Luteibacter rhizovicinus DSM 16549: one gene and its partner. The protein of the gene in region 2 interacts with the protein of the main gene of each other region in a pairwise test. Links are inferred from orthologs where the notes say so. Each region holds a gene or a part of one and is shown on either strand. Other genes may lie near its edges.

Region 1 (4,708 bases), 1.2 Mb from region 2 along the record:
CGCCGACGTTGGTGAAGTTACCGGTGACATGGAAGGTACCGCCCAGGCGATCCGGGGCGCTGCCGCCACCGAAGAACTTGCCGATCATCTCCTCCAGCTGCTGGGCCGGACGGGTCAGGCCGATCTCGCCGCCCTCCTTCACCGGGGTCTTCGACTGGCCGAACTGGATGCCGACGTACTGGTCGCCGAGCAGGCCGCTGGTGAAGATCGTGGCCACGGAATCCTGGGGGATGTCCTTGTGCCGGTCGTCGATCGACAGGGTGACCTTGGCCTCTTCCTTGCCGGGAACGAGCTCGATCGCCTGCACCGAACCGACACGCACGCCGGCGATCTTCACCGGGGCGCGGTTCTTCAGCTGGCCGATATTGGCGAAGTGGGTCTCCACCGTGTAGCTGGAGCCCTGGCTGGCATTGGCGACCGAGGTGGTCTGGGTGGCCAGGTAAGCGAGGGCGGCAAAGCCCAGCACGATGAACAGGCCGGTGCCGAAGGCATAGGAACGTCTCTGGGTCACGGCGCGATCCTCGAACGGGTAAAGAAGGAAGGGACAGTCATGGCGGGTCTCCGGTGCCTCAGATCAGGAACGAGGTGAGGACGAAGTCCAGCGCCAGGATGGCGATGGACGAAGCGACCACCGTGCGGGTCGTCGCATAGGCGACGCCTTCGCTGGTGGGCGGCGTGGTGTAGCCCTGGAACACCGCGATCAGGGAGACCACGATGCCGAAGGCGATGGATTTGAGCAGCACGCCGTCGATGATGTCTTTATGGACATCCACGGTGGCGGTCATGTTCGACCAGAAGGTGCCGTTGTCGATGCCGAGCCAGGTCACCCCGACCAGGTGGCCGCCGAACACGCCCATGGCACAGAACACCACCGCGAGCAGGGGCAAGGCGATCACGCCGGCCAGGAAGCGAGGCGCGATGACGTAGGCGATCGGATCGACCGCCATCATTTCCATGGCGTCGAGCTGGTCGGTCGCGCGCATCAGGCCGATCTCGGCCGTGACCGAGGTACCGGCGCGGCCGGCGAACAGCAGCGCGGTCACCACCGGCCCGAGTTCGCGGTAGATCGCGATCGCGACCACCGTACCGGTGGCCGAGGTGCCGCCGAAGATCGAAAGTACGTCGTACAGCTGCAGCCCGAGCACCATGCCGACGAACAGGCCGCAGGTCATCACGATGGTCAGGCTCATCGCGCCGACGAACCAGATCTGCCGGATCGTCTCGCGACCGTGGCGGAAGCTGCGCGGGATCGCCGCGAGAATCGTCAGCAGGAAGATGCCGCAGGCACCGATCTGGCTGAGGCTGCGAACGACGACATTGTCATTGCTTGCCGTCGTCATGCCTTGCCTCCTGGAAAACCGAGCGCCGTGGCGTAATCGCCGGCGGGATACTGGAACGGGACCGGGCCGTCGATCTGGCCACCGAAGAACTGCGCGGTCCACGGCGAGCCATCGCTGGCCAGCGTGGCCGGCGCACCCTGGGCCACGACCTTGCCGTTGGCGATGAGGTACACGTGATCGGCCACTTTCTGCACCGCGGCCAGCTCGTGCGCCACCAGCACCGAGGTGATGCCGAGGGTGTGGTTGAGCGTGCGGATGAGCAGCAGCACCTGGTTGAGCGAGATCGGATCCAGGCCGACGAAGGGCTCGTCGTAAAGGATCAATGCGGGATCGAAAACGATCGCACGGGCCAGGGCCACGCGCCGGGCCATGCCGCCGGACAGCTCGGTCGGCGACAGCCGCGCGGCGCCACGCAGGCCGACCGCCTCGAGCTTGTTGAGCACGATGTTACGGATCAGCTCTTCCGGCAGCTCGGTGTGCTGACGCAGCGGGAAGGCCACGTTCTCGAAGACGTCGAAGTCGGTGAGCAGGGCCGAGTTCTGGAAAAGGTAGCCGATCCGCTCGCGCAGCCCGAACAGCTTCTCGCGGCTGAGCGAGGGCACGTTCTCGCCGTCCACCTCGATCGTGCCCGCATCCCCGCGCATCTGCCCGGTGATGTGCTTGAGCAAGGTGGTCTTGCCCGTGCCGCTGGGACCCATGATCGCGGTGACTTTGCCGCGTGGGATATCCAGGTCGAGCTTGTCGAAGATGGTCTTGCCGTTGAGGACCGTAGTCAGTCCGCGTACGCGGACGATGGCGTCGTCGGTCATGGTGCGAGAAGCTCCTCGATCAGCGCCTCGTGGCGGCGAGCCGACGCAGGCGTGCGCTGGCGGACGGCGCGAACGATCGCCTGGAGGTCCGCCAGGGCGTCCTCGAAGCGGTCGTTGACGATGATGTAGTCGAACTCATGCGCGTGGGCGATTTCCTCGCGCGAATTGAACAGGCGGCGCTCGATCACCTCGGGCGCGTCCGAGCCGCGGCCGCGCAGGCGGCGCTCCAGCTCCACGCGCGAGGGCGGCAGGATGAAGACACTCACGCAATCGGGCTTGCCCTTGCGGACCTGGCGCGCGCCCTGCCAGTCGATCTCGAGGAGCACGTCGGCACCCTCGCAGAGCTTGCTTTCGACCACGGTACGCGAGGTGCCATAGAGGTTGCCGTGGACCTCGGCATGCTCGAGGAAGATGCCGTCGGCGATCTCGGCCTCGAAATCGACGCGCTCCACGAAGAAGTAGTGGCGTCCGTACTGCTCGCCCACGCGCGGTGGTCGCGTCGTATGCGAAATGGACAGCGAGATGTCCGGCTCACGCTCGAGCAAGGCATTGACCAGCGTGGATTTTCCGGCTCCCGAAGGCGCGGCGACCACGAACAGCGTGCCGTCGATCATTCGTGGATGTCTCGTAGGGAGTGCATGACCTCTCCGGGAACCGGGCAAAACGAGATTGTAGCGAAATTCTGCCCTCTCCCGGCTTTCGCCGGGGCTTCAGCCGCGGTGGGTAGCTGGGCCATCGCGTTCGGAGGTGACGCTATGTGACAGGTCGTGTCCGGAAGTGTCGCTACACGTCGTCACAGATGAAATCTGTGCACAAGTTCGCAGTTCTGATATGCGCCGTCTTATTTTCTTCACATTTATCCGAATTCGCGTCTCACGGTCGTTGGCACAGCATTTGCTCTATCGCTTCCTCGTACAGGGGGACCCGCCTCATTGGCATCCAACCGTCTAAATCCAACGTGGCTCAAGGGGAGCCGCGACGGCCTGTCGCACCCAAAATTCAGGAAATCGCCGTTTTGAATAGAGTTTTTCGGATCGTCTGGAATCGCGCACTTAACCAGTTCGTGGTCGCCTCTGAACTCTGCCGTTCGCGCGCCAAGGGCGCACGCTCCATCGGCGGCGCCTCCATGATCGCGACCACCAAGGGCCGCCTGGCGGCCGGCGTGATGCTCGCCCTGGCCGGGACCACCGGCGCCTTCGCGCACACGACGTCCATCGGTTACACGAATTCGGGCAACAACTCGCTGTCGTTCTACTACGGCACCTACCATCTGTCCGACGAAGCGACGTACACGGAAGGCTCGCTGCACCTCACCTCGACGGCCGGCTTCAACCAGACCGTCTCGTTCAACATCCTGACCGGGACCAAGCCCGCAGGGCTGGTCGACGGCGACACGAACTTCTTCTCGGACGGCACCAAGCTCATCGGTACGCCGAACCAGGTGATCGCGAACTGGCAGGGCGTGACCTTCAATAACCTGGTGCACGGTACCTACACCTTCACCTATATCCCCATCGCCAACCCGACCCAGGTCTGGGCACCGATCGACAACGTGATCCTCTCCAGCACGATCACGATCATCAATGCCGACCTCAGCACGGCACCGCACGTGGTGGCCGGCCAGGTCGTCGACCAGACCTATGCGATCGACCCGCTGATCATGGACGGCGGCATGGTGAAGAACACCGCCGACGGCACCATGAGCCAGATGGTCAGCATCACGAACAACAACGGCACGTTCGACACCAACGGCCACGACCTCACGCTGACCGGCGAGATGGACGGGCGCGGCGCCCTCATCAAGCAGGGCGAAGGCACGCTCAACCTGCGCGGCGACAACACCTCGGTCGGTGAAATCGATCTCAACGGCGGCGCCATCAACGTCCTTTCGGACGCTGCGCTGGGCGATACCAGCAACGATCTCAAGTTCAACGGCGGCGCACTACAGTGGGGCGCCGGTTTCGATCTCAACAGCGGTCGCAACGTGACGCTCGGCGCGGGCGGCGGCACGCTCGACCTGCAGACGTACAACAGCAACGTCGGCAATGTCATCTCGGGCACCGGCTCGCTGACCAAGACCGGTACCGGCACACTCACGCTGTCTGGTGCGAACACCTACACCGGTGACACGCATGTCGCCGGGGGCGACCTGATCATCGCCAGCAACGGGAAGCTCGGTACCGGCGTGCTGAACGTCGACACCGGCTCGGCCGTCACGATGAACAACGCCACGCAGACCGTGGCGGGCCTCGCTGGCGCAGGCAATGTCGATCTCGAAGGCACGACGCTGACCCTCAACGGCAACGGCGCTTCGACCACGTACGGCGGCGTGCTTTCCGGTACCGGCGGTCTGATCAAGAACGGCAGCAGCACGCAGGTCCTGACGGGCAGCAACACCTACAGCGGCGGCACGACCGTCAACGACGGCACGCTTGCCTTCTCCAGCGATGCCAACCTCGGCAACGCGGCGGGCAGCCTGACCCTCAACGGCGGCACGCTCGAAGCGAGCGGTACCGGTAGCACGGCACGCGACATCCACGTGGCTGGCGGCGCCATCGC
Region 2 (6,029 bases):
CGCCCCACTGGATTCCATGGCCGGCAGCGCGGATGCCGACGATGATCACGCCCAGGGCGGCAAAGGCGACGAGCACGCCGGCGGTGTACCAGAGCGCGTGCCGACGGGCGGCTCCCTGGCTCTCGCCACTCTCCAGCACGGTGATCGCCTTCAGCGACAGCACCGGCAGCACGCAAGGCATCAGGTTCAGCACGAGGCCGCCGAGCAGCGCCAGGCCGATGGCGGCGACGAAGCCGAGCGGCGCCTCGTTCTTCGGCATGAGGCCCGGAGGCGGGGGTGTCGGCGCGACGTCCTTCACGGCGGCGGCCGTCGCGGGCGCGGCGGAGGCCGGGGCGCCGACCGTCGCCGTACCGGCGCCGAAGTCGACGCTGATATGACGCTTCATTACCGGATAGCAGATGCCGTTCTCGAGGCAGCCCTGGTAGGCGACCTCGAGTTCGGTCGTCTTTGCGTCCGCCGCGCCCTTGACCGGCACGGGCAACTCCACCTGATCGAAATAGACGATGGTGTCGCCGAAATGTTCGTCGTGGTGGGCGACGCCGCTCGGCCACTCCGGCTCACCGGTGGTGACACCAGCGGGCGAGGCGACCGTGATCTCGGTCTTGTCGCGGTAGAGGTAGTAGTCCTTCGGCATGGTCCAGCGCAGCAGCAGGGCGTCGCGTGACTTGACCAGGGCTTCGAAGCGGAACGCCTGCTCGGCCGGCAGGGCGGCGGCATCGGTGCCCGGGGTCGCGGCCGGGGCGCCGAGCAGCGAGGCGCCATTGGCGGCGGTCGCGCCAGTGGGTGGCGTGGCGGCAGCGGCCGTCGGAGCGGGTCCCGTCGGAATGGTCGAGGCGCCACCGATGGTGAGCTTCAGGTGCTCGGTGTTCGGCGGGTAGCAGATCTTCGGCTCGACTTCGTGGCAACCCTGGTACTGGACGTCGAGGGCCAGGGTGGTCGTGCCGGCGGCGAGCAGCGTGTACGGCACGCTGGCTTCGATATCGCCGTGGTAGATCTCCACGTCGCCGAGGTATTCGTCGTGCTTCTTCAGGCCATCCGGCAAGGTCGGCTCACCGAGCGAGACCGCGCCGGCATCGGCCGCCTTGATCTTGATCCGGCCCCGATAGAGGTAATAGTCGGGCGCGATGCGCCAATGCAGCTTGACCATGCCGGGCTGGCTGGCGTCCGTGGTGAGGTGAAACGCCTCGGTGACGGGCAGCAGATCGTCGTCGCCCTGGGCGAATGCGGGCAGGGCAACGAGCAACAGGCCGAACGCGGCGACCAGGTTCCGCGCAAGGCGGCGAAGCGACGACATGGTGATCTCCGTGGAGCGATGCGGTGACGAGGCGCGTGGGGCGTCGATCATTATGACCGGGCGAACCCGGGTTAGCTTGCGTCGACACTCGCTTCCAGCCACGCCAGGTAGGGGGCATGGCCGGCAACGACCGGCAGGGCGACGATTTCCGGCACCTCGTAGGGATGGTGTGCCAGGACGAAGCGTTCCAGCGCCGCGAAGGCCTCGCGGGTCGTCTTTGCAACCAGCAGGTCTTCGTCGTCGGTCACGACCTCGCCCTTCCAGCGGTAAGTGGACCGCACGCCGGGCAGTCGGTTCACGCAGGCGGCGAGGCCCGCTTCGACGATGGCGCGGGCGAGGGTGTCGGCGGGTTCGCCCGTCGGGCAGGCGATGAGGACGACGATGGGTTCGGACATGGGTCGATTGTGGCCTCTTGCGCCCTTTTTTGAACCCGGGGCCTTGAACGGTTTCGTGGCGCCGCCATCTGTCGACCATCCGCAGCTCTTCCGAATCAGGAAAGCTTAGGGCTAAAATTCTGGCACTCACCCTGATCAAGTGCTAACAGGGTGGACCTTTTTCCTTATCCGTCAAACACATGTTTGGAGAAGTCATGAGCAAACTGCGCCCGCTGCACGACCGCGTCATCGTCAAGCGTCTCGAAGAAGAGCGCGTTTCCGCCGGTGGCATCGTCATCCCGGACAGCGCCACCGAGAAGCCCACCCGCGGCAAGGTGCTCGCTGCCGGTACCGGCCTCCTCCTGGCCAGTGGCCAGCTCCGTCCGATGGGCGTGAAGGAAGGCGACGTGGTCCTGTTCGGCAAGTATGCCGGCCAGGAAATCAAGGTCGACGGCGAAGATCTGGTCTTCCTGAAGGAAGACGACATCGTGGCGGTCCTGGAAGGCTGAGCTTTCGCTCGCCCCGTTCCCCCCGATCTCACTTACTAATCATTTAAGGATTCAAAGACCATGGCATCGAAAGAAGTCCGCTTCGGCGAAGACGTCCGCGCCCGCATGCTGAAGGGTGTCAACACCCTCGCCAACGCGGTCAAGGTCACCCTGGGCCCGAAGGGCCGCAATGTCGTGCTCGAGAAGAGCTTCGGCGTCCCGACCGTCACCAAGGACGGCGTCTCGGTCGCGAAGGAAATCGAACTCGCCGACAAGTACGAGAACATCGGCGCGCAGATCGTGAAGGAAGCCGCCTCGAAGACCTCCGACGTCGCCGGTGACGGCACCACGACCGCGACCGTCCTCGCCCAGGCATTCATCCAGGAAGGCCTCAAGGCTGTTGCCGCCGGCATCAACCCGATGGACCTCAAGCGCGGTATCGACCAGGCTGTCATCGCCGCCGTTGCCGAACTGAAGAAGCTGTCCAACCCGACCGCCGACGACAAGGCGATCGCCCAGGTCGGCACGATCTCGGCCAACTCCGATTCCAACATCGGTGACATCATCGCCACGGCGATGGGCAAGGTCGGCAAGGAAGGCGTGATCACGGTTGAAGAAGGTTCGGGCCTCGAGAACGAGCTCGACGTCGTCGAAGGCATGCAGTTCGACCGCGGCTACCTGTCGCCGTACTTCATCAACAACCAGCAGTCGCAGCAGGTTGAGCTGGACGACCCGTTCATCCTCATCCACGACAAGAAGATCTCGAACGTGCGTGAGCTGCTGCCGGTGCTCGAGGCTGTCGCCAAGGCTGGCAAGCCGCTGCTGATCGTTGCCGAGGAAGTCGAGGGCGAAGCCCTGGCCACCCTCGTCGTCAACACGATCCGTGGCATCGTCAAGGTCGCCGCCGTCAAGGCGCCGGGCTTCGGCGATCGTCGCAAGGCCATCCTGGAAGACATCGCTGTCCTCACCGGCGGCACGGTCATTTCCGAGGAAGTCGGCCTGGCGCTCGACAAGGCCACGATCACCGATCTTGGCCATGCCAAGCGCGTCGTGATCACCAAGGAAAACACCACGATCATCGACGGTGCCGGCGATGCCGAAGGCATCCAGTCGCGCATCAAGCAGATCAAGGCGCAGATCGAAGAGACCTCTTCGGACTACGACCGCGAGAAGCTGCAGGAGCGTGTTGCCAAGCTTGCCGGCGGCGTTGCCGTCATCAAGGTCGGCGCCGCGACGGAAGTCGAGATGAAGGAAAAGAAGGCCCGCGTCGAAGACGCCCTGCACGCTACGCGCGCAGCCGTCGAAGAGGGCGTGGTCCCGGGCGGCGGCGTCGCCCTGATCCGTGCACTGAAGGCGCTCGAAGGCCTGAAGGGCAAGAACACGGACCAGGACCTCGGCATCGCGATCACCCGTCGCACGCTCGAAGCCCCGCTCCGCGCCATCGTCACCAACGCCGGTGAAGAGGCTTCGGTCATCGTCAACCAGGTCAAGGCTGGCGAAGGTAACTACGGTTACAACGCGGCGACCGGTGAGTTCGGCGACATGATCGCCTTCGGCATCCTGGACCCGACCAAGGTCACCCGCTCGGCACTGCAGTTCGCCGCGTCGGTTGCCGGCTCGATCATCACGACCGAAGCGGCCGTGACGGAAGTGCCGAAGAAGGACGACGGCCACGGCCATGGCGGTGGTGGCGGTGGCATGGGCGGCATGGGCGGTATGGACTTCTAAGTCCAGCCACCTGGCTTGCTACACGAAAGGCCCCGCGCAAGCGGGGTCTTTTTTTTGGCTTCTTCGCGCATGTCCGGGCGTACGTGCCGTGCTTCGTTCGCGGGCTCGCTCGTCGACCTCGTGGGGCGGCTCGGCTTCGCCATCGCTCCGTACACTTGGGCGTCTCGCGGGGAGACCTTGGTGTCCACCCTCGCTGCTCAGACAGGTCCTCCGCGTTCCGTATAGGAAAGGCCGCTGACGCGGCCCGTGTGCCTATCTGGCCTACGGCCGCTCCACTTGTGCGGAACTCGCCTCGAGGGTGGACACCAAGGTCTCTCACGACGATACGGTTAGCGGGACGGCGAGCCGTGGGTGCGGTCGCCGAAGCGGGCCACTACGGCAGTCGTGCGGGTACATCCACTCCGGCTCGGTGAACTCATTCAGCGACGCTGCGCTGTCTCGCGCTGTCTCGCGCGGACGATCGCGACTAGCGCGCCGAGTCACCGTTTGGCGATGCCGATGGCGATGGCGCTAGCGACGAGCCAGCAGCCAAAGCGGCGTTGCTTCGTCGGCTCGACCCGCACGCACCTCAAGGATGAGAAGAGTCTTCGGTGCCCACCCTCGAGGCGAGTTCCGCACAAGTGGAGCGGCCGAAGGCCAAGTAAGAACATGGGCCGCGTTAGCGGCCTTTCCGGTACGAAACGCGGAGGACCTGTCTGAGCAGCGAGGGTGGGCACCGAAGGCTCTTTGCCTCGAGCCCCCAGCGAGGGTGGGCACCGAAGGCTCTGCGCCTCACACCCCAACGCAAGCGCTGAGGAAAGCTATTGGCCCGCGCCCGCCTCGGCGTCATGTTCGGCATCGCCTGGCTGGCGAGCGACATCGATGCCTGCGTCGGGCAGCGCGTAGCGGGCGAGCAGGGGATCGAGTTTGTTCTTCAGGCGAAGCAGGGCGACATTGCCCATCGCTGTATCGGTCAGCTTCGTGTTCGCGTCTTCCGCAGCCGTGTTGGCATCCGGCGAGCGGGTGAGCGCGGCGAGCTGGCCGCCGAGTACCTGGGTGAGGGCGAAATACGCGTCGTCGTGAATGCCGGCGCGCTCCAGCACGAGACCCGGAAGCATCCATGACGCCATGTCGCCGTGGACCGGCGGGGGGCCGTCGTTGTGTGCGTCTACCAGCACCCACGGGACCATCTGCGTATCGAACGGCTGGCCGTCGCGGAAGCCGGCGTGGTTGTACGTGTTGGTCAGTGCCGGAAGGTGGTCGCCGTAGAACAGCAGGATGGTCGGGCGTTCACGCCTGGCCAGCAGATCGGCAAGGCGGCCGAGTTCGGCGTCCGCGTGATGCATGTGATAGACGTAGTTCTGCCACTCGATCTTGTCCTTGCCTTCGACGCCGGCGGGGACGGGAATGGCATCGCGCTCGGCGACATTCGTGTTGTCGGAGCCATCGTAAGGACCATGCGCCTCGATGCTGATCGCGAAGACCAGGCGGGACGGTCCGGCATCCGGCAACTGCGCCATGATCTCGTCGGTCATGGCGCTATCGGCCATGTACGTGCCGTCGTTCTTCGCGTCCGCGGGGAAGCCGTCACGCGAGACGAAGCGGTCGAAGCCGATCGCCTTGAAGGCCGCCGGGCGATTCCAGAAATTCGGGTTGTGCCCGTGCACGGCGACCGTGTCGTAGCCATGCGAACGCAGGGCACGCACCATGCTCGGCACCACCTGGTTGTGCAGGTCCAGGTACGGATAACGCATGTTGCCGAAGTAGCGCAGTGAAAGGCCTGTCAGTACTTCGAACTCGGTGCGGATGGTGCCGCCACCGAAGGTCGGCACGTGCAGGCCGCCACCACTGCCTTGCTGCGTGAGGCGATGCAGGTTGGGCGCGACATCCGCGTCGTAGCCGTTCACCGCGGACGGATCGAAAAACGATTCGCTCTGGATGATGACGATGTCCGGCGGTTGCCGGGTGTGCTGCGCGGCCTGCGCCATGTGCTCACGTAACGCAGCGTCGTTGTCGCCGATGAGTTGGAGGGCGGCCTTGGGGTCGTCCTTGGGTTTGTTGCGCGAGGCCTGCAGATGAAACTGCATGAGGTTGGACATGACGCCGTTGTATCCGGCGTTCTCCGACGGCGACCACGGCATCATGCCGAGGCGCTGGCCGTTGTAG

Evidence for each region. Proteins that work in one complex are often made in the same cells at the same time.
Region 1: the proteins of groL (region 2) and BJI69_RS09905 interact in binary tests that used the Escherichia coli proteins (3 or more experiments, as listed by UniProt). The link is inferred for Luteibacter rhizovicinus DSM 16549 from one-to-one orthologs.

The regions. Positions count from the first base shown.
Region 1 is NZ_CP017480.1:2,204,149-2,208,856, reverse strand. What follows is about bases 244-3,182. They hold BJI69_RS09905 (ABC transporter ATP-binding protein), read right to left. Parts: upstream 2,150-3,182; coding sequence 1,337-2,149; downstream 244-1,336. Other genes in these bases: BJI69_RS09895 (autotransporter-associated beta strand repeat-containing protein), read left to right, coding at 3,165-3,182; gmk (guanylate kinase), read right to left, coding at 2,146-2,763; mlaE (lipid asymmetry maintenance ABC transporter permease subunit MlaE), read right to left, coding at 570-1,340; mlaD (outer membrane lipid asymmetry maintenance protein MlaD), read right to left, coding at 244-511. In the rest of the region: more of mlaD, read right to left, coding at 1-243; more of BJI69_RS09895, read left to right, coding at 3,183-4,708. UniProt on the Escherichia coli protein: Part of the ABC transporter complex MlaFEDB, which is involved in a phospholipid transport pathway that maintains lipid asymmetry in the outer membrane by retrograde trafficking of phospholipids from the outer membrane to the inner membrane.
Region 2 is NZ_CP017480.1:971,964-977,992, reverse strand. The notes cover bases 1,665-4,560. They hold groL (chaperonin GroEL), read left to right. Parts: upstream 1,665-2,237; coding sequence 2,238-3,884; downstream 3,885-4,560. Other genes in these bases: BJI69_RS04520 (co-chaperone GroES), read left to right, coding at 1,884-2,177; cutA (divalent-cation tolerance protein CutA), read right to left, coding at 1,665-1,689. Outside these bases: BJI69_RS04530 (protein-disulfide reductase DsbD family protein), read right to left, coding at 1-1,294; more of cutA, read right to left, coding at 1,366-1,664; BJI69_RS04510 (LTA synthase family protein), read right to left, coding at 4,685-6,029.